DNA from 2 places in the Streptomyces sp. NBC_00236 genome. Region 1 is predicted to be linked to the other one. Evidence: riboswitches for the same ligand, from Rfam matches in the RefSeq annotation. Region 1 holds a riboswitch; the other holds the start of a gene.
What was found. Region 1 has a riboswitch for glycine ahead of gcvT (glycine cleavage system aminomethyltransferase GcvT). Riboswitches for the same ligand answer to the same signal wherever they lie in the genome.
Positions count from the first base shown of each region.

Region 2: it holds a riboswitch for glycine, as region 1 does, so the genes downstream of both, gcvP (aminomethyl-transferring glycine dehydrogenase) here and gcvT (glycine cleavage system aminomethyltransferase GcvT) in region 1, are expected to answer to the same signal.

Region 1 is NZ_CP108100.1:6,041,256-6,052,093, forward strand. Features, by position in the region: gene OG446_RS27140 (SGNH/GDSL hydrolase family protein) at 1-962, opposite strand, end outside; gene OG446_RS27145 (ABC transporter ATP-binding protein) at 1,299-2,123, shown strand; gene OG446_RS27150 (FtsX-like permease family protein) at 2,120-4,624, shown strand; gene OG446_RS27160 (L-serine ammonia-lyase) at 4,945-6,327, opposite strand; gene glyA (serine hydroxymethyltransferase) at 6,482-7,741, opposite strand; gene gcvH (glycine cleavage system protein GcvH) at 7,761-8,138, opposite strand; gene gcvT (glycine cleavage system aminomethyltransferase GcvT) at 8,241-9,356, opposite strand; glycine riboswitch at 9,499-9,592, opposite strand; gene OG446_RS27180 (AAA family ATPase) at 9,762-10,448, shown strand; gene OG446_RS27185 (enhanced serine sensitivity protein SseB) at 10,552-10,838, shown strand, end outside.
Region 2 is NZ_CP108100.1:968,235-979,072, forward strand. Features, by position in the region: gene gcvP (aminomethyl-transferring glycine dehydrogenase) at 1-2,880, opposite strand, end outside; glycine riboswitch at 3,074-3,171, opposite strand; gene OG446_RS04260 (PRC-barrel domain-containing protein) at 3,285-3,656, shown strand; gene OG446_RS04265 (DNA polymerase IV) at 3,578-5,041, opposite strand; gene OG446_RS04270 (MerR family transcriptional regulator) at 5,135-5,752, opposite strand; gene OG446_RS04275 (bifunctional nuclease family protein) at 5,920-6,393, opposite strand; gene ftsR (transcriptional regulator FtsR) at 6,447-7,190, opposite strand; gene OG446_RS04285 (FHA domain-containing protein) at 7,232-8,020, opposite strand; gene OG446_RS04290 (DUF881 domain-containing protein) at 8,211-8,999, opposite strand; gene OG446_RS04295 (small basic family protein) at 9,005-9,337, opposite strand; gene OG446_RS04300 (DUF881 domain-containing protein) at 9,334-10,257, opposite strand; gene OG446_RS04305 (mannose-1-phosphate guanyltransferase) at 10,411-10,838, opposite strand, start outside.

The sequences.
Region 1 (10,838 bases):
GTGGCGGGCGCCGTCCCGAGGTCGTTGACGCCCTCGAAGACGATCAGTCGGTCGACGCCGCTCTGGGACAGTACGTCGCGGTCCAGCCGGGCCAGTCCGTTCGGGCCCAGGCCGTCGTTGAGCAGGCGGTTCCCGCCGGCCGCCTGATTGACGACCGAGGTCCGCACCGGGCCCGCACCGGCTGCCAGCCGCTCCTGGAGCACGTCGGGCCAGCGGTCGTTCCCGTTGGTGGTGGAACCCCGGCCGTCGGTCAGCGAGTCGCCGAGCACGGCCGTCGCCGACGTGTCGCTCCTGGACCAGACCTCGACGCCGCTGAGGAGGTACCAGTGGTCCGTGGTGGTGGCCCCGGGCAGATCCGGATCCTGGACGTGGTCCCCGGACCGGAGGTAGGAGGTCGTACGGGAACCGGGGTGCGAGGTGAGGGCGGTGGACGCCTGACCGGTGGCCAGGTAGACCGTGGCCGTCAGGTTGGAACCGGGTGCCAGCCGGAAGTCCAGCGGATCGGAGACGGCCTGCGCGCCGGCCGGGACGGCCACCGAGGAGCCGCCCCCGAAGGTCACCCTGCGCGTGGTTCCCTCCCGGATGGCGCCGGTGCCCGCCCGGCCGTCCAGCGGCAGCGCCACGGACACCTTGGTGATCGGCAGCACCGCGCCGCCGAACGCGTTGGAGAACCGCAGCCGGATGTGGTCGCCGCCCGCCGAGACGTGGACGGTCTGTCGCAACGTCGTGTCCGTCAGGACGGCGTCGTCCTGGGTGAACGGCGCCGGCGGCATGTTGGACGGCTCCGTCAGTTGCGGCATCGACGTCCACGCGGCCACCCAGTGCGCGTTCCGCTCCCGGGGCCCGGGAGCGTGGTCCGCCCCTGCGCCCTCGCCGGCCCCGAGCGCCGGCGAGGTGGCGGTCAGGGAGGCGAAGAGCGCTCCCGCGGTGAGCAGGCTGATCAGTGACGATCTTCGGTTCATGGATGTGTTCCCTCTGTGCGGTGGGGAAACGGGATTGCGCCGGGGAAGCGCGATCAAGCGCAAAGCGTCCATGTACGCGGACGGCATCCCCATCCATGCGCCCGCCGGACCACGCGGCAGGCTAGTCCCTCCGATAGTTGCGGTCAATCATTCGAAATGTTTCGACACATCGGGGGTCGGGCCCTCCTCGGCCGGTCGCGCACATCGGATCCGCCCCGTCCTCCTCCGCCCCCTACCGCGGTAGCACCCACACATTGGCTCCCGGGTATGACGCCCGCCGCCCGTCCGTTCCCGCACGCTCCATCCCGTCAGCACGAGCATCGCGAAGGGCAGAGCATGAGGCTACGCAGCGGCAAGCAGCAGCAGACGGACGAACGCCCGGACGCCCCGGGCACTCCAGGTCTCGCCGTCGAACTGCGCGATGTCCGGCGGCAGTACGGCCGCGGCGCGGGCACCGTGCACGCACTGGCGGGCGTCGACCTCGCCCTCCCGCGCGGCACCTTCACCGCGGTCATGGGCCCGTCCGGGTCCGGCAAGTCCACGTTCCTGCAGTGCGCCGCGGGCCTGGACCGGCCGTCGGCGGGCTCCGTGCGCCTGGGCGGTACGGAGATCACGGGCATGGGCGAGAACGAGCTCACCGAACTGCGCCGCAGCCGCCTGGGCTTCGTCTTCCAGGCATTCAACCTGCTGCCCTCCCTCACCGTGGAGCAGAACGTGCTGCTGCCCATGCGTCTGGCCGGTCGGCGCCAGGACCGCGGCAGAGCGGCCGCGATGCTCACCCAGGTCGGGCTCGCCGACAAGGCGAAGCGCCGCCCCGGCGAGCTCTCCGGCGGCCAGCAACAGCGCGTGGCCATCGCCCGCGCCCTGATCACCGGCCCCGACGTGGTCTTCGCCGACGAGCCCACCGGAGCCCTCGACACCGGCACGGCCACCGAGGTCCTCGGCCTGCTCCGGCACGCCGTGGACACCCTCGGTGCCACCGTCGTCATGGTCACCCACGACCCGGCCGCGGCCGCCTGGGCCGACCGCGTACTGTTCCTCGCCGACGGCTCCTTCGCCGACCGCCTCGACCGGGGTACGCCGGAGCGGATCGCGGCCCGGATGACGGCGCTCACCGCCCGTACCTCCCGCCCGGACACGACGGTGGGGGCATGGGCATGAGGATCGTCCCCAACGGGCTCGCCCGGGCAGCCGTCCGCTTCAAGCCCGCGTCGTTCGCCGGGACCTTCGTCGCGCTGATGATGTCCGCGCTGATCGTCACGGCCTGCGGCATCCTCCTCGAGACCGGCCTGCGCGCGTCGGTGCCCGCGGAACGGTACGCGCAGGCGCCGGTCGTCGCGGCGGCCGACCAGTACGAGTACGTCGTGACGGGCAGCGGCGAGGACCGCGAGGAAGAAGCGGTCCCGCTGCCGGACACCGCACGGGTCGACGCCGCGCTGGCCGACAGGGCCGCCGCCGCGCCGGGCGTGGCCACGGCCGTCGCGGACCACACCTTCCCGGTGCGGGCCGGGGGCGGCGCGCTCACCGCGCACGGCTGGGGCGCGCACGCCTTCACCGGCACCGCGCTCACCTCCGGGACCGCGCCCCGGACCGGCGAGGTCGTCCTCGACACCGCCGCCGCCCGCGCCGCGAAGGCAGCCGTCGGCGACACCGTCGCCCTGCGGACCGCCGCCGGGCAGCAGGACTTCCGCGTCGCCGGCCTCGCCGAGGCCGGGCCAGGGGACACCGCCCGGAACACCGGCACAGCGGGCGCCCTCGCCTGGTTCGCCGACGCGCAGGCACCCACGCTCGCCGGCCACCCCGGCAAGGCGGACGCCATCGCCGTCCTGGCGCAGCAGGGCACCGATGCCGACACGCTCGCGGGCTCCGTGAGCAAGGCCCTGGCCGGATCCGGCGCCCAGGTGCACGTCGGCGACGACCGCGGCGCCATCGAGGACCCGGGCCTCGGCTACGCCAAGGACACGCTCGTCGGGATCGGCGCCTCCTTCGGCGGCATCGCCACCATCGTCGCCGTCTTCACCGCCGCGGGAACCGTGACCCTGTCCGTGTCCCAGCGCGCCCGTGAGTTCGCGCTGCTGCGCGCCATCGGCGCCACCCCGCGCCAGATCCGCCGCGCGGTCGCGGCCGAGGCGCTGCTCGTCGCGCCGCTCGCCGGGATCATCGGCTGCCTGCCCGGCATCGGGCTCGCCCACTGGTGGTTCGGGCAGTTGCAGGACCGCGGTGCGATCCCGCAGGCCGTGCAGGTGCACGTGTCCGGGCTCCCGATCCTCGCCGCCGTCGGCACCGGTCTGCTCACCGCGCTCGGCGCGGGCTGGGCGGCCGGCCGCAGGCCCGCGAAGATCAAGCCGGGACAGGCGTTGTCCGAAGCGTCCGTGGAACGGCTGCGGCCCGGTGTGGTCCGGACCGTACTGGGTCTCGGCGCCCTCGTCGGAGGCGCGATTCTCACCGGCGTCTCCGCCAACTCCACGGGGGACGACGCGGCCGGCGCCGCGCTCGGCGTCGTCATGCTCTTCATGCTCTCCGTCGGGCTGCTCGGCCCTCTCGTGGCGCGTGTGTGCGCGGGCCTCTTCGGCCTCCCGCTGCGCGGCGCCGGCCCGGCCGCCGGACTCGCGGCCGCCAACTCCCGTACCAACGCCCGCCGGCTCGCCTCCGCGATCACTCCGATCGTGCTGGCCACGGCCTTCTCCTCGACCCTCGTCTTCATGCACACGAGCGAGAACCACGCCGCCGACAAGCAGTTGCGGGCGGGCATCACCGCGGACCACGTGGTCACGGACCCCGCCGGGCTCCCGGTCGACGCGGCGGCCCTGGCCGCCCGCGCGCCGGGTGTGGAGACGGCCGTCGGACTGCTGAACACCCAGGTGCTGGTGCCGGTCGGCTCCGGGGAGTTCAAGGCGCTGCAGGGCGCGGCGGTCCAGGGCGTCACCGGTTCCGGCGCCGAGCTCGCGAAGGTGCAGGACCTGGACGTACGAGAAGGCAGCCTCGACCGGCTCGGCAAGGGCCGCATCGCCATCGACAGGACCCTGGCGGACTCGGCGGACGCCGGTGTCGGCGACCGGCTCCCGCTCTACCTCCCGGACGGCACGAAGACCGCCCCCGAGATCGTCGCGGTCTACGGCCGCGGTCTCGGCCTGGCCACGGTGACCATGGACCGGCCGTCCCTGGCCGGGCACGTCACCTCGGCCTTCGACAGCACGCTGCTGGTACGCGGCGGCTCGGCGAAGTCGCTCACCGCCCTGGGCGCGGTCACCGACGCCTCCGGCTACGCCACCGAGCAGGGTCTCGACGCGAAGCTGGGCGCCTGGTCCAACTACATGATGGCCGCGGTCCTCGGCGGCTTCGCCGCCGTCGCCGCCGTCAACACGCTCGTGATGACGGTCCTGGACCGCCGCCGCGAACTGGGCACCCTGCGCCTCATCGGCTCCACCCGGCGCCAGGTCCTGCAGATGCTCCGCTGGGAGAGCCTGCTGGTCTCCACGGTGGGCGTCGCCCTCGGCACGGCGATCGCCGCGGCCACACTGATCCCGATGATGCACGGCATGACCGGTGAGGCACCCTACGTACCACCGCTCCTGTACGGATCCTTTGCCGCAGCCGCCGGCGGCCTGACCCTGCTCGCGATGACGCTGCCCGCGCGGGCGGCACTCCGCCGCTGGTCGTAGTCCACACAGACGGGGCGGGAGCCGGGGCATCGTGCCGGCCCCCGCCCCGCCTGCCCCGTCAGACCTTGATGGCCACGATGGCGTCCGGGGCGTGCTTGTGGCCGTGCGGTCCGGCCGCGGCCGGGAGCCTGCTCGCGTGGCGGGCGACGGCTTCGCCGGGCGGGATGATGTTCACGCGGAGACGGCGTGGTCGAAGCGGGCCTGGCCGACCATGGACCTCCACCCCTGTCCCAGGGAGGTGCCAGGGGCCTTCCGCCGCGTAAACAGGGATGGCCCCGACCAGCGCTGAGATGGAAAAGCACTGGTCAGGGCCCATCCTCCTAGCACTCGATGATGTTCACCGCGAGGCCGCCACGGGCGGTCTCCTTGTACTTGACGCTCATGTCGGCACCCGTCTCCTTCATGGTCTTGATGACCTTGTCGAGGGAGACCTTGTGGCTGCCGTCGCCGCGCAGCGCCATCTTCGCCGCGGTGACGGCCTTCACCGCCGCCATGCCGTTGCGCTCGATGCACGGGATCTGGACGAGGCCGCCGACCGGGTCGCAGGTCAGGCCGAGGTTGTGCTCCATGCCGATCTCCGCGGCGTTCTCGACCTGTTCCGGAGTGCCGCCCAGGACCTCGGCGAGGGCGCCCGCGGCCATCGAGCAGGCGGAGCCGACCTCGCCCTGGCAGCCGACCTCGGCGCCGGAGATGGAGGCGTTCTCCTTGAACAGCATGCCGATGGCGCCGGCCGCCAGGAGGAAGCGGACGATGCTGTCGTCCTTCTCCGCCTCGGTGGCGCCGCCGGCCGCGAAGTTCATGTAGTAGTGCAGCACCGCCGGGATGATGCCGGCCGCGCCGTTCGTCGGGGCGGTGACCACCCGTCCGCCCGCGGCGTTCTCCTCGTTGACCGCCATCGCGTAGAGGGTGATCCACTCCATCGCGTGGGTCTGCGGGTCGCCCTCGGCGCGCAGCTGGCGGGCGGTGTTCGCGGCGCGGCGCCGGACCTTGAGGCCGCCCGGCAGGATGCCCTCGCGGGACATGCCGCGGGAGACGCACGCCTGCATGGCGCGCCAGATGTCGAGCAGCCCGGCGCGGATCTCGTCCTCGGTGCGCCAGGCGCGCTCGTTCTCCAGCATCAGGGAGGAGATCGACAGACCCGTGTCCCGGGCGAGGCGCAGCAGCTCGTCGCCGGTGCGGAAGGGGTGCCTGAGCGCCGTGTCGTCGGGGACGATCCGGTCCTCGCCCACCGCGTCCTCGTCCACGACGAAGCCGCCGCCGACCGAGTAGTACGTCTTCTCCAGGAGCGGGGCGCCCTCGTGGTCGTACGCGAAGACGGTCATGCCGTTGGCGTGGTACGGAAGCCTCTTGCGGCGGTGCAGGACCAGCTGCTTGTCGGCGTCGAAGGCGATCTCGTGCATGCCGAGGAGGTTGATCCGGCCGGTGGTGCGGATCGCCTCGACCCGGTCGTCGGCCGTCTCGACGTCGACGGTACGGGGGGACTCGCCCTCCAGGCCGAGCAGCACGGCCTTGGGGGTGCCGTGGCCGTGGCCGGTGGCGCCGAGCGAGCCGAAGAGTTCGGCGCGTATCGAGGCGGTGTGGGCCAGCAGGCCCTCGTTCTTCAGCCGGCGTGCGAACATACGGGCCGCGCGCATGGGGCCGACCGTATGGGAGCTGGACGGGCCGATGCCGATCGAGAACAGGTCGAAGACCGAGATGGCCACGGGGTGACTCCTAAGGGTTGGTAGACGCCGTTGTCTGCCGGGTGGTGCGGTACGGGCGGGGTGGGCCCGAAGAGCGAGGACAAGGGATGGGGCACCGCGCTCACTGTTCAGTGTGCGCGGTGCCCCGCCCCGAAGTGCAAATGTGCCGGTTCGGCTACTTCACACCGGGGTACAGCGGGAACTTCTCGGCGAGCGCGACGACGCGGGCCTTCAGGTCGTCCGCGTCGTAGGACGGCTTCAGCGCCGAGGCGATGATCTCGGCGACCTCGGTGAAGTCCTCCGTCCGGAAACCGCGGGTGGCGAGCGCCGGCGTGCCGATCCGCAGACCCGAGGTGACCATGGGCGGCCGCGGGTCGTTGGGGATGGCGTTGCGGTTGACCGTGATGCCCAGCTCGTGGAGCCGGTCCTCGGCCTGCTGGCCGTCCAGCTCGGAGTTGCGCAGGTCGACGAGGACCAGGTGCACGTCCGTACCGCCGGACAGGACGGAGACACCGACCTCGGTGACGTCCGGCTGCACCAGGCGCTCGGCCAGGATGCGGGCGCCGTCCAGGGTGCGCTGCTGGCGCTCCTTGAACTCCTCGGTCGCCGCCACCTTGAACGAGACGGCCTTGGCCGCGATCACGTGCTCCAGCGGACCGCCCTGCTGGCCCGGGAAGACCGCCGAGTTGATCTTCTTGGCGAGCTCCTGGGTGGAGAGGATCACACCACCGCGCGGACCGCCGAGGGTCTTGTGCGTGGTGGTGGTGACGACGTGGGCGTGCGGCACCGGGTTGGGGTGCAGGCCCGCGGCGACCAGACCGGCGAAGTGCGCCATGTCGACCATCAGGTACGCGCCGACCTCGTCCGCGATGCGGCGGAAGGCGGCGAAGTCGAGCTGGCGGGGGTAGGCGGACCAGCCGGCCACGATCAGCTTCGGCTTGGACTCCTTGGCGAGGCGCTCGACCTCGGCCATGTCCACGACGCCCGTGTCGTCGACGTGGTACGGGACCACGTTGTAGAGCTTGCCGGAGAAGTTGATCTTCATGCCGTGGGTCAGGTGACCGCCGTGGGCCAGGTTCAGGCCCATGATCGTGTCGCCCGGCTTCAGCAGCGCGAACATCGCGGCGGCGTTGGCCTGCGCACCGGAGTGCGGCTGCACGTTCGCGGCCTCGGCGCCGAAGAGCGCCTTGATGCGGTCGATCGCGATCTGCTCGACCACGTCGACGTGCTCACAGCCGCCGTAGTAGCGGCGGCCGGGGTAGCCCTCGGCGTACTTGTTGGTCAGGACGGAGCCCTGGGCCTCCATGACCGCGACCGGAGCGAAGTTCTCCGAGGCGATCATCTCGAGGGTGGACTGCTGACGGTGGAGCTCGGCGTCGACAGCGGCGGCGACGTCCGGGTCCAGCTCGTGGAGGGAGGAGTTCAGAAGCGACATCAGGTGGTCCCTTGGGGTCTCAGTTGCCGGAGAACGCGGTGTACTCGTCGGCGGAGAGCAGATCGGCGGGCTCATCCGTGACGCGTACCTTGAACAGCCAGCCGCCTTCGAACGGAGCGGAGTTCACCAGGGACGGGTCGTCCACGACGTCCTGGTTCGCGGCCGTGACCTCGCCGGTCACCGGCGAGTACAGGTCGCTGACCGACTTGGTCGACTCCAGCTCGCCGCAGGTCTCGCCCGCGGTCACCGTGTCACCGACCTCGGGAAGCTGGGCGTAGACGACGTCACCGAGCGCGTTGGCCGCGTACTCCGTGATGCCGATCGTGGCCACACCGTCCTCGACGGCCGACAGCCACTCGTGCTCCTTGCTGTACCGCAGCTGCTGGGGGTTGCTCATGACCTGAATTCTCCTGTACGCGGGGGAGTGCTGATGAACGATGGTCTTACGGTGTGAGACAGGACTGCGTCACGTACGCAGCGCCCGTCGCGCCCTGTGGTTCTACTTCTGGCGCTTGTAGAACGGCAGCGCCACGACCTCGTACGGCTCGTGGCTGCCCCGGATGTCCACGCCGACGCCCTCGGTGCCGGGCGTGGCGTGCGCGGCGTCGACGTACGCCATGGCGATCGGCTTGCCGAGCGTGGGCGAGGGCGCACCCGAGGTGACCTCGCCGATGACCTGGCCGTCCGCAACGACCGAGAAACCGGCCCGCGGCACCCGGCGGCCCTCGGCGACCAGGCCGACGAGCTTGCGGGGCGGGGCGGTCTCGGCGCGCTGGGCGGCGGCCTCCAGGGCCTTGCGCCCGACGAAGTCGCCCTCCTTCTCGAACTTCACGACCCGGCCCAGACCGGCGTCGAACGGCGTCAGCGCCGTGGTCAGCTCGTGTCCGTAGAGCGGCATGCCGGCCTCCAGGCGCAGCGTGTCGCGGCAGGAGAGCCCGCACGGGATCAGGCCACGCGAGGCGCCGGCCTCGGTGAGCGCCTTCCACAGCTGCTCGGCGTGCCCGGGCGCGACGAACAGCTCGAAGCCGTCCTCGCCGGTGTAGCCGGTACGGGCGATGAGCGCGGGAACCCCGGCGACCGTGCCCGGCAGCCCGGCGTAGTACTTCAGACCGTCCAGATCGGCGTCGGTGACGGCGGCCAGGATGGCGGGGGACTCGGGGCCCTGGACGGCGAGCAGCGCGTACGCGTCGCGGTCGTCGCGGACCTCGGCGTCGAAGCCCTCGGCGCGCGCGGTCAGCGCGTCCAGCACGATCTGGGCGTTGCCGGCGTTGGCGACGACCATGTACTCCGTCTCACCGAGCCGGTAGACGATCAGGTCGTCCAGGATGCCGCCGTCCTCGGCGCAGATCATCGTGTAGCGGGCGCGGCCCACGGAGACGGTGCCGATGTTGCCGACGAGCGCGAAGTTCAGCAGCGCCACGGCCTCGGGACCGGTGACGGTGATCTCGCCCATGTGGGAGAGGTCGAAGAGCCCGGCCTTCGTGCGGACGGCGTTGTGCTCGTCGCGCTCACTGGCGTACCGCAGCGGCATGTCCCAGCCCGCGAAGTCGGTCATGGTCGCGCCCAGCGAACGGTGCAGGGCATCGAGGGCGGTGAGACGGGGGGCGGTGCTCATGGATAAAGGCTCCCAGGGCATGACGACGAGGACGATCCCTCCCCATCTGTCATCGGAACCTGAGAGGTTCGCCGAGAGACCCCACAGGGGTTCGGCTTGCACCTTGGGTGGAGCCGCTGGGCGACTCGCTTTTCAGATCTGCCTCATCCACGCGGTACGGGGCCTGAGAGATTCAAGGGAGGATCTTGCTCCTTCGGCGCCCGGCACGGGGGCCGGGACTCTCCCGCGCGGATTCGAGCGGCCTTTATGCAGTTGACGGGGTCATCATCGCACGCATTGCGGGAGAGTGGGGGGCCGGTACCGATGCCGGTCTCCTGCGGGATCCGGCGGGTCGGACGGTTGTGCCGCATTACCTTTTCTTTACACTTCTTGGGCAGGTGTGGGTCAGCCGACAGGGGGAGGGCGATGACGTTGCAGCGGTACGCGACGACCGCGGGGGTCGCGCACGGCGCACTGCCCGCGCAGCCGGGGGCGCCGGCCAGGGAGATCGTGGGCCCGCACGCGCCCGTCGTACGGGATCTGCGGCAGCGGGACGGGCGCAGCCCGCGCGGCCTGCACTTCGCGGCCGGAGATGTGGTGGTGGTCTCCGGGCTGCCGGGCAGCGGCAAGTCGACGCTCATCGCCCGGGCCGTCTCGGCGCACGCCATCGACTCCCAGAACACCAGGGACCGCTGGGCGGCCCGGCTGCCCCGCTTACTCCCGTACGCCCTCTACCGCCCGCTCGTACGTGTCGCCCACTACTGGGGGCTGTGGCGGGTGCTGCGGTCCGGCGCCTCCGTCGTCGTCCACGACTGCGGCACCCAGGCCTGGGTGCGCGGCTGGCTGGCCCGCGACGCCCGGCGCCGCGGCCGCACCCTGCACCTCGTCCTCCTCGACGTCACCCCGCGGACGGCGAGGCAGGGGCAGCGCGAGCGCGGACGCGGAGTCTCCGGGTACGCGTTCGCCCGGCACCGCAAGGCCGTGGGGCGGCTGCTGCGGGACACCGAGTCGGGCCTGCTGCCGCTCGGCTGCGCCTCGGCGGTGCTGCTGGACCGGGAAGCGGCGGGCCTGCTGGCGCGGATCACATTCGCAGACGCACAGGGTGAGGCCTGAAAACGACCTGTCCGATGGCTGGACAGCCCGTGTGCGACTGGCGGGTATCCGGGGCTGCGGCGTTAACCTCTTGCTGCACGACATGGGGTGAGAGAGGGAAGCAGTGGACATTCCGGCACCGGCCGGGCCCCATCCGCAGGGCGGATGGCCGGCCAACGAGCTCGAAGAAGTACTGAGCGCCTCGCTCGGCAGCCCGGATGCGGGCGGCCGGCTGGTGGAGGTGCTCGGCCGCAGCCACCTCTGGGTGCCCCTGCCCAACGGCGGCTCGCCGGAGGCCACCGATCTGGATCTGCCGACGCTGGACGTCGAGGGCGCCCCGTACGTCCCCGTGTTCAGCTCCGAACACCAGTTCCTCACCTGTGTCGGCGCGCACATGTCGTTCGCCGTGGC
Region 2 (10,838 bases), 5.1 Mb from region 1:
GTCGTACTCCTCCAGCGGCGGGCAGGAGCAGACGAGGTTGCGGTCACCGAACGCGCCGTCGATCCGGCGCACCGGAGGCCAGTACTTGTCGGCAGCCGAGACCCCGGCCGGGAAGACGGCCACCTCGCGGCTGTAGGCGTGCTCCCACTCCCCGCCCAGCGCGGCCGCGGTGTGCGGGGCGTTGCCCAGCGGGTTGTCGTCCGCACTCCACTCGCCCGAGGCGACCTTCTCGATCTCGCCGCGAATGGCGATCATCGTGTCGCAGAACCGGTCCAGCTCAGCAAGGTCCTCGCTCTCGGTCGGCTCGATCATGAGCGTGCCCGCGACGGGGAACGACATGGTCGGCGAGTGGAAGCCGTAGTCGATGAGGCGCTTGGCGACGTCGTCGATGCTGACGCCGGTCGCCTTCGAGATGGGCCGCAGATCCACGATGCACTCGTGCGCGACCAGTCCCGCCGGGCCGTTGTACAGGATCGGGTAGTGCGGCTCCAGCCGCTTGGCGATGTAGTTGGCCGCGAGGACGGCGACCTGCGTCGCACGCTTCAGCCCCTCGCCACCCATCAGGCGTACGTAGGCCCACGAGATCGGGAGGATGCCGGCCGAGCCCCACGGAGCGGCCGAGATCGGTCCGACACCGGTCTCCGGACCGGCGGCGGGCTGCAGCGGGTGGTTCGGGAGGTACGGCGCCAGGTGCGCGCGCACACCCACGGGACCGACACCGGGACCGCCGCCGCCGTGCGGGATGCAGAAGGTCTTGTGCAGGTTCAGGTGCGAGACGTCGCCGCCGAAGTGTCCCGGCTTGGCGAGGCCCACCAGCGCGTTGAGGTTGGCTCCGTCGACGTACACCTGCCCGCCGGCGTCGTGCACCTCGCCGCAGATGTCGGCGACGTGCTCCTCGAAGACACCGTGCGTGGACGGGTAGGTGATCATGAGCACGGCGAGCTCGTCGCGGTGCTGCGCGATCTTGGCGCGGAGGTCCTCGATGTCGACCTCGCCGTCGTCGGCGGTCTTCACCACGACGACCTTCATCCCGGCCATCACGGCGCTCGCGGCGTTGGTCCCGTGCGCGGAGGACGGGATCAGACAGACAGTGCGGCCCTCGTCGCCATTGGCGCGGTGGTACGCGCGCACGGCCAGCAGCCCCGCGAACTCGCCCTGCGAGCCGGCGTTCGGCTGGATGGACACCGCGTCGTAGCCGGTGACCTCGGCCAGACGCTCCTCCAGCTCACGGATGAGTGTCAGGAAGCCCTCGGCCTGCTCGGCCGGCGCGAAGGGGTGCAGTGCGCCGAACTCGGGCCAGGTGATCGACTCCATCTCGGCGGTCGCGTTCAGCTTCATGGTGCAGGAACCGAGCGGGATCATGCCGCGGTCCAGCGCGTAGTCACGGTCGGCGAGCTTGCGCAGGTAGCGCAGCATCGCGGTCTCGGAACGGTGCTGGTGGAAGACCGGGTGGGTCAGGTACGCGTCGGTGCGCAGCAGCCCCTCGGGCAGTGCGTCGGCGGTCGTGGCGTCCAGCGCCTCGATGTCGCCCTCGGCGCCGAAGGCCGCCCAGACGGCCGCGATCTGGGCGCGGGTCGTGGTCTCGTCGCAGGCGAGCGAGACGAGGTCGCCGTCGACGAGCCGCAGGTTGACCCCACGGTCACGGGCGTCGGCGACGACCGCGGAGGCCTTGCCCGGAACCCGGACGGTGAGCGTGTCGAAGTGGGCACCGGTCACCACGTCGACACCGGCGGCCCGCAGGCCCTCGGCCAGGATGGCGGCGTAGCGGTGGGTGCGCCGGGCGATCGTCCGGAGCCCGTCGGGGCCGTGGTAGACGGCGTACATGCCGGCCATCACGGCGAGCAGCACCTGTGCGGTGCAGATGTTGCTGGTGGCCTTCTCGCGGCGGATGTGCTGCTCGCGGGTCTGCAGGGCCAGCCGGTACGCCTTGTTGCCGTCCGCGTCCACGGAGACACCGACGAGACGGCCCGGGAGGCTGCGCGCGAACTTCTCGCGCACCGCCATGAAGCCGGCGTGCGGTCCGCCGAAGCCCATCGGCACGCCGAAGCGCTGTGTGGTGCCGACGGCGATGTCCGCGCCCAGGTCTCCGGGGGACGTGAGCAGGGTGAGGGCGAGCAGGTCGGCGGCCACCGTGACGATGGCGCCGAGCTCGTGGGCCTGCTCGATGACGGGCTTGATGTCCCGTACGGCTCCGGAGGCGCCCGGGTACTGCAGCAGCACGCCGAAGACGCCGCGCTCGGCGAGCTCGGCCGGGATCCCGTCGGTGAGGTCGGCGACGACGACCTCGACACCGGTCGGCTCGGCACGCGTCTCGATGACGGCGACGGTCTGCGGGAGGGTGTCCGCGTCGACCAGGAAGACGCCGTTCTTGACCTTGCCGACGCGCCGGGCCAGTGCCATGGCCTCGGCCGCGGCGGTGCCCTCGTCGAGCAGCGAGGCGCCGGAGGTGGGCAGCCCGGTGAGCTCGGCGACCATGGTCTGGAAGTTCAGGAGGGCTTCGAGGCGCCCCTGGGAGATCTCGGGCTGGTACGGCGTGTAGGCCGTGTACCAGGCGGGGTTCTCCATCACGTTGCGGAGGATCACCGGCGGGGTGAACGTCCCGTAGTAGCCGAGCCCGATCATCGGGGCCAGGACCTGGTTGCGGTCGGCGAGCAGGCGTAGCTCGGCGAGGACCTCGGCCTCGGTCCGGGCGGCCGGCAGGTTCAGGGCCTCGGCACTCCTGATCACATCGGGCACCGCGGCGGCGGTGAGCTCGACGAGCGAGCCGTAACCGACCTGGGCGAGCATCTTCGCCTGTGCCTCGGCATCGGGACCGATGTGGCGCTGCTCGAACGGGATTCCCTGTTCCAGCTGGGAGAGCGAAGTGCGACGGGGGGTCATGATGGAGGCCTCCTGGTCTGTCACGACCTGCGAGGGGCACCACGGCGCGGGGTGCCCGAACGGCCTCCCCCTCTGTCATCTCAACCTGAGAGCTTCACCGGTGCCCACGGGGCGCACCGGCTTTCACCGTCGGTGAGGATGGGTTCCGGCCCGGCCGTGGCCGTGCGGAACCCGCCCTGCTTTCCAGAGTGACCTCGTCCGTGCGGTACGGGGGCCTGAGAGATTCCGGGGAGGATTTGCTCCTTCGGCGCCCTCCGGTTTTCCTCCGGAGGACTCTCCCGCACGGGGTCAGCAGCCATGGCCAGCCTACCAGCGGGGTATGCGAAGGAGATCTCGAGTGGCCGACGCCACGAATCTGCACTTCTGTAGTGCCTGTGGAGCAGCCACGACCCGTGGGAGGGACCGTGCAGACCGACATCGATCCGCGCAGCCTGATCGGCCGCAAGGCGTTCGACCGCAAGGGCACCAAGATCGGAACCGTGGACGAGGTGTACCTCGACGACGCGACGGGTGTGCCCGAATGGGCGGCCGTGCGTACCGGACTGTTCAGCCGGGACGCCTTCGTCCCGCTGGAGCCCAGCGAATTCGTCGAGGACACGCTGCGCATCCCCTTCGACCGTGCCCTGATCAAGGACGCACCCGACTTCGGGGTCGGCCGCCATCTCTCGCCGGAACAGGAGCTCCAGCTCTACCGGCACTACGGTCTGGACTCGGCGGCACCCGTCGAGAGCGCTGCGGACCGTGACTTCGGCAAGCTGGCCGGCCAGGACGAGTAGTCCACCGGGTTCCGCACGAGCGGCAGCGGATCGGCGGGCTGCAGTTCCGGATCGTCGATACGGAACGTGCGGACCCTGCCGGGCGCCGATTCCGGCTCCTCGAACCGCACCGTCACCCGGCCGACCCCGCTTCCCTGCACCCAGCCGTGCCCGTACGTCTCGTGACGTACGTCGTGCCCGGCCGGCCAGCGCCGTGCGGCAAGCTGCTCCGGGCTCTCGTGCGCGGGTTCCTCGCTCTCCGGCCCTCCGTCGTCCGCGTCGGCGTGCGCGCCCGGCGCCGCGACGTCCGGGAGCTCGGCGGCCATCCGCTCACCGGCTGCCTGGGCGAACAGATCCTCCTGGGTGAAGTCGGCGAGGCCGGTGACGCCGACGCCGAGCAGGCGCACGCCCCCGGTCGTGTCCACCGCCTCCAGGAGCCGCGCAGCGGCCTCTCTCACGACCGAGGGGTCGTCCGTGGGCCCGCGGAGCGTCTCCGAACGGGTGAGCGTCGAGAAGTCGTAGCGCCGCACCTTCAGCACCACCGTGCGTCCTGACCGTCCGGCGGCCCTCAGCCGGTGGACGCAGCGGTCGGCCAGTCGCTCCACCTCGGTCCGCACCCGGACCCGGTCGTGGAGATCCGTGTCGAAGGTGTCCTCGACGGAGACCGATTTGGCATCGCGCTCGGCGACCACCGGCCGGTCGTCGTGCCCGGACGCCATGCGGTGCAGGGAGGCGCCGTGCGCCTTGCCCAGCAGCCTTACGAGCTCCGCCTCGCCCGCCTCGGCGAGGTCGTTGACCGTGGTCATCCCGGCGCGGCGGAGATGGTCAGCGGTGGCGGGGCCCACGCCGGGCAGGGTGCGCACCGGCATGGGTGCGAGCAGCGCGCGCTCCGTGCCCGGCTCTATCAGCAGGATCCCGTTGGGTTTGGCCTCCTCGGAGGCGATCTTCGCCAGCATCTTGGAGCCCGCGAGGCCGACCGAGCCGCTGAGCCCCGTGACCGCCTCGATCGCCGCGCGCAGCTGCTCGCCGATCTCCATGGCCGAGGCCGTGTCGTCCGCGGTCCCGCCCGCCTCCAGGTCGACGAAGGCCTCGTCGAGGCTGAGCGGCTCCACCAGGGGCGAGAGGCGGCCCAGCAGCTCCATGACCTGGTCGCTCACGGTCCGGTAGAGCGTGAAGCGCGGCACCAGGTAGGCCGCGTTCGGCGCCAGCCTTCTGGCCTGCGCCATCGGCATCGCCGAATGCACCCCGAACCGACGTGCCTCGTAGGAGGCGGTGGCGACGACTCCACGAGGGCCGAGTCCGCCCACCACGACCGGCTTGCCCCGCAGGCTCGGCTTCGCCGCCTGCTCCGCGGACGCGTAGAAGGCATCCATGTCCAGATGCAGGATGGTGGGCGCGGCTCTCACATCAATCGATGGTGCCCTACGGCACTGACAGTCGCCCTGTCACAGGGGCCGGCGCACCCCGGTTTCCCGGGGCGCGGCCGCCCTCCCACCCGGTCAGCCCGCCCGGTTGCGGCGGCGGGCCAGCTCGTCGGTGGGGTTGTTCCCGATCAGCGTCTCGCCCGTGTCCACCCGCTCGCCGTGCAGCTGCGAGAGCGCGGCGTCCACGTCCCGCCACACCACCCCTACGGCGATGCCGAAGACCCCCTGGCCCCCTTGGAGCAGTTCGACGACCTCCGCGGGCGAGGAGCACTCGTACACGGTCGCTCCGTCACTCATCAGCGTCATGCGCTCGAGATCCTGGAAGCCGCGGGCCCGCAGATGCTGCACGGTGGTGCGGATGTTCTGAAGGGCGACCCCGGTATCGAGGAAACGCTTCACGATCTTCAGCAGGACGACGTCCCGGAAGCTGTAGAGCCGCTGTGTGCCCGACCCGTAGGCCGGGCGGACGCTCGGCTCCACCAGGCCCGTGCGGGCCCAGTAGTCGAGCTGCCGGTAGGTGATCCCCGCCGCCGCGCATGCCGTCGGCCCTCGGTAACCGATCTCGTCGGCCGATTTCACGCCGTCCCCCGCCACCGCATCCGGCGCAGCCGGTTGCCTGATGGTGTGGCCGGCTGTACTCCCCTGCTGCGGATACGGCCCACCCACTGCCGTACCGTCGCCGCTGCTTCTCACGCCGACCTCCGTCCTTGACCTGCCCACTCGAAGGTAGGCAGTCACCCGGGGTGCGTCAACGATCGCCACACTCGGCACGCCGAGTGATAATCACCCTGAGGGTGGTTTCCCGTGACTCACGACCGGGAAAGGCTTCTCGGATGCGCTGGCGGGGTCCCCTTGGGACGTCACTGGCTGTTCGTACCGAAGTCCTCCGGCGAGATCTGGTCGAGGAACTCGCGGAACTTCTCCACCTCGTCCTCCTGCTCGTCGGGAATCGCGATTCCCGCATCGTCGAGCACCCCGTCACTGCCGTAGATCGGCGTGCCGGTGCGCAGGGCGAGCGCTATGGCATCGGAAGGCCGCGCGCTCACTTCGACTCCACTGGCGAAGACCAGCTCCGCGTAGAAGACCCCTTCGCGCAGATCCGTGATCCGGACCTCGGTGAGCTCCTGGCCCACGGCCTCGAGCACATCCTTGAAGAGATCATGGGTCAGCGGCCTGGCAGGAGCCATGCCCTGCTGGGCGAAGGCGATCGCGGTCGCCTCACCAGGACCGATCCAAATGGGGAGGTACCGGTCGCCTCCCACTTCACGCAGGAGCACGATCGGTTGGTTGGAGGGCATTTCCACCCGGACACCCACAACGTCGAGCTCGTTCACACAGCAACCCTAGGACGTGCTCGGCAGGTTTGGGTAGTCGGGCCCCACCTCGATCAGTGGAGACGGATCCGCAGAGCGCTCTGGACGAGGGCCGAGTGCAGCCGTACGGACAGCTCTGCAAGCTCCTTCGCGGTGGCCTCCGCATGTGCTCTGGTCTGCGGATTCCGGTGTCGGCGCAGGGGCGCGACGACCTGCTCGATCAGCCCGGCCTCCCGGTCGGCGGCCCCTCGCATCGCACGCAGATGACGCGGTTCGAGACCGAATCGCCCCAGATCCGCCACAAGCCTGGCGATGGTGACCGTCGCGGCGTCGTAGCCGCCCTCCGGCGACGGCGCGACCAGACCGTACGACTCCCAGGCATCGAGGTCGCTCTCGGTCACCTCCGCGGCCGCGAGGAGCTCGGCACGGCCGATGCGGGCAGCGGTGGCCCGGCCTGGTGCGCCGCTCCAGCCGTGGTCGGCCGTGTCCGGCTCACCGCCCGGAGCCGGCAGGGTCACCTGCTCGCCCCGGGCGAGAGCGTCCAGGTGCTCCCGGATGACCCTCAGCGGAAGATAGTGGTCCCGCTGCATCCGGAGGACCTGAGCCAGCCGCTCGACGTCGTCCGGACGGAACTTCCGGTAACCGGAAGGGGTCCGCTGCGGTTCTACGAGCCCCTCGGCCTCCAGGAATCGGATCTTGGAGATGGTGACTTCGGGAAACTCGTCCCGCAGTTGCAGGAGCACCGTGCCGATGCTCATCGGGCGGTCGTCGGCGGTGGCGGTGCCGTGTCCGGCACCGCCCGTCGGTGTTCTCAGCATGGACCTTCCTGGGGGTTCCCCCGACCGAGTCGGGGGCCGGGTCAGATGCCGCGCTGGCTTGCGTAGAAGACCAGCCGGTACTTGCCGATCTGCACTTCGTCGCCGTTGGACAGCGCGACGGAGTCGATGCGCTCACGATTGACGTAGGTGCCGTTGAGGCTGCCCACATCCCCCACGGTGAAGCTGCCGTCGGTGCCCCGGCGGAACTCCACGTGCCGACGCGAAACCGTCACGTCGTCGAGGAAGATGTCGCTCTGCGGGTGGCGGCCGGCCGTGGTCAGCTCGCTGTCCAGAAGGAAGCGGCTGCCCGAGTTCGGCCCCCGTCGCACCACCAGGAGCGCCGAGCCGAGCGGCAGGGCGTCCACGGCCGCCTGGGCCTCGGGCGACAGCGACGGCACCGACGTCTGTCCGGTCGCCTCCGCCTCGTAGGCCTCGAGGCCCGAGATGGAGATGGTCGACGTCGTCTCCGAGGCCCGCTCGGGAACACCGCCCCGCAGCGGCGCACCGCAGTTGGAACAGAACCGGCTCGCCTCGGCGTTGCGGTGCCCGCACCTCGTACAGACCGGCATGGACGAAGCCTCCTGCCTCGGGGCGAACCCTCCACCCGTACTTGAGGTTGACGGTTCTCCGAAACCTATGCGGCCGGGACCGGCAGGGTCAACAGACGACGCGCCGGAACCGCCCGAATTGTCACCCCCCACACCGGCCACCTGATCGCGGAAGAGCGGGCGCTCGCCGCCCTGCTCCTCCGTCTGGCCATGGCGCGGTGCGCGATGGCGTGCGGCTTCATCGCGAGCGCTCTTGCCGAACAACTTCCCAAACAACTTCACGGGCGATTCCCCTTGACCGAAACAGACCCGCCCGTGGGGCAGGACGAACCCTGAATGAACACACCTGCCGACCCGGACACCTTCACAACGTCCGTATCCACTCGACAGTTTCCACCACGCACCACCATTACGATGCGGCGACCCCCCGCAACCTCCTGCCCGAGTCCCCCGGCACACATACGTCCCGGGTTCACTGGGTCGACGACCGAGAGTAGTCAGGCCGCTCCGCCGGTCGCAAGGCGTCGATGACGATGTCGTCGGACCGCGACACGTGCACGGTGGCCTGCTCCTTCTCCAGCGTCTGCACCACACCGCCGGGGATGTTCAGCGCCGGTTCCAGATCCTGCGGCTTGCCGATGACCGTGAAGACGTACGGAGCGGTGATCTTGTGGCCGTCGACCTTCACGGCCCCTCCGTCGCCGGAGAAGTACGTATTGGCCACCACGCGCACACCGTTGACTTCGATGGCCTCGGCACCGGCCGCCCGGAGCTCCTGGAGGGCGTCGAGCAGCATGTCGGCCTGCACCGCGTCGGCGGGGTCGTTGATCGAGAGGGTGATACCGGGGCCGTGCACCGCCACCGTACCCGCGAGGATACCGAGTTGGCGCTCCTTCTCGACCGTCTGCTTCCGCGCCTCTTCCGCCTGGTCGGAGCTGTTCTCCAGCTCCGTGCGCTGGTCGACGAGGCGCTGCTTCTCGTCCTCCAGCCGCTGCGTACGGTCGTCCACCTCGTCGAGGATGCGGACCAGGTCCTCCTGACGGGCGCCGCGCAACGCGCTGTTGTCGCTGTTCGACCGCACCTGGATGGCAAGCCCCAGACCGAGGACGAACAGCAGTACCGCGACGATGAGTTGGGCCCGGGTGACCCGGGGCGGCCAGATTCCCGCGATCAGCCGCTGGCGACCGGTCAGCTCCTCGGGAGCAGGCTTGGCCTGCCCTCCGGGCTCGTGGTGCTCCTCGTTGAATGCGCCGTCACTCATCGGCGTCACGCCCGGAAGACGTGCCGGCGGATCGCGGCCGCGTTGGAGAAGATCCGGATGCCGAGGACGACGACCACGCCGGTGGAGAGCTGCGCGCCGACGCCCAGCTTGTCGCCCAGGAAGACGATCAGTGCGGCCACGACCACGTTCGAGAGGAACGAGACCACGAAGACCTTGTCCACGAAGATCCCGTCGAGCATGGCCCGCAGACCACCGAAGACGGCGTCGAGAGCGGCAACCACCGCGATCGGGAGGTAGGGCTCGACCACCGCCGGCACTTCGGGCCGGACCAACAGTCCGACCACGACTCCCACGACGAGGCCCAGTACGGCGATCACGATGTGCCCTTCCCTGTGTCTGCCGCACCACTGCCGGTGTCTGCGGCCTTGTAAGGCTCTGCTGTCCGTACGATCAGGCTCGGCGCGGCCGGAAGGCTCACCTTGTCCTGGACGGAGATGCTGGTCCGGATGTCGAAGGTGTCCTTGAGCGCCTGCAGGTACTGGCCGTCGGCACTGTCCTGGAAGGCGGCGCCGAGCTTCTTCCCGTCCCCCACCGCGAGCACCGTGTACGGCGGCACGAGCGGCTTGTTGTCGACCAGTATGGCGTCGCCCGCGGCGCGGATCGCCGACAGGGCCGTCAGACGCTGTCCGTTGATGGCGATCGCCTCGGCGCCGGACTGCCACAGGCCGTTGACGACCCGCTGCATGTCCCGGTCGCGGACCCGCCCCGTGTCGGAGAATCCGCTGCTTTCGCGCGGTCCGCCACCGCCTTGGTCGGTGTCCTTCGCGTCGTCGACGACAAGCTTCACCCCGGGACCCTGCACCGGTGTCGCCCCGGAGAGCAGGGCCACCAGTTCGGTCTGGTCACCACCGTGCTCCTCCAGCGCCTTGCGCTGGCGCCTGCCCACGTCGTCGCGGATCTCCTCCACCTGTGCTTCGAGGGTGTCGGCCGCGGACGTCTCCCCGTCGATCCGGTCGATGAGCTCCTCGCGCTCCTTGGCCAGGACCGGCGCGGCGACCCGCGCCTGCGCGGCACCGAGCGTCACGACGAGCGCCGCCAGCACGAGGCACGCCGCGAAGCCGAGCTTCGCCTTGACGGTCCGGGGCATCCCCGTACGCCCGTCCGCCTTGCGACGGGCCGATGCCTCGGCATATCCGTCGTCCAGGCTGTGGTCCATCACATTGGTCAGCAGCGACATGGACGCGTCGGGGCGCGGCGGCGGGGAGGTGGTACTCCGATCGGGGGGGTGCTGCGACATGCCGCACATCGTCGCATGTCGCGGCGGCTACCGCCGAATGGCCCCACCGTTGCGTGGGCAGCGGCCTGGCGGATCCCTCAGCCGCACCGTGAGGGCCGGGCAGGGACCGGAGGCCGGGGCGGCGCCTGTCGCCCGACCCGGCCTCCGGTCACCTCACTGACCTGCGCTGTCGACGATCGCGGACCATTCGTCCAGGAGCGCCTGGGCAGAGGCGTCGTCCGGCCCCTCCGCCCACAGATGGGTGACGGCTTCGGCCCGGTCCGGCAGCACCATCACCCAGCGCCCGTCCGCCTCGACCACGCGCACACCATCCGTCGTGTCGACGTTGCGGTCCCCCGCGGCCTCCACCACCCGGCGCATCACCAGTCCCTTGACAGCCCACGGGGTCGCCAGATCGCGCCGCAGCACATGGGCGCGCGGGATCCGTGCGTCGATCTGGCTGAGCGTGAGCTGCGTCCTGGCCACCAGTCCGATGAGGCGCACGAACGCGGCGGAGCCGTCGAACACGCTGCTGAATTCGGGAACGATGAAGCCGCCACGGCCGTCTCCACCGAAGATGGTGCCTTCTTCGCGCCCCACCC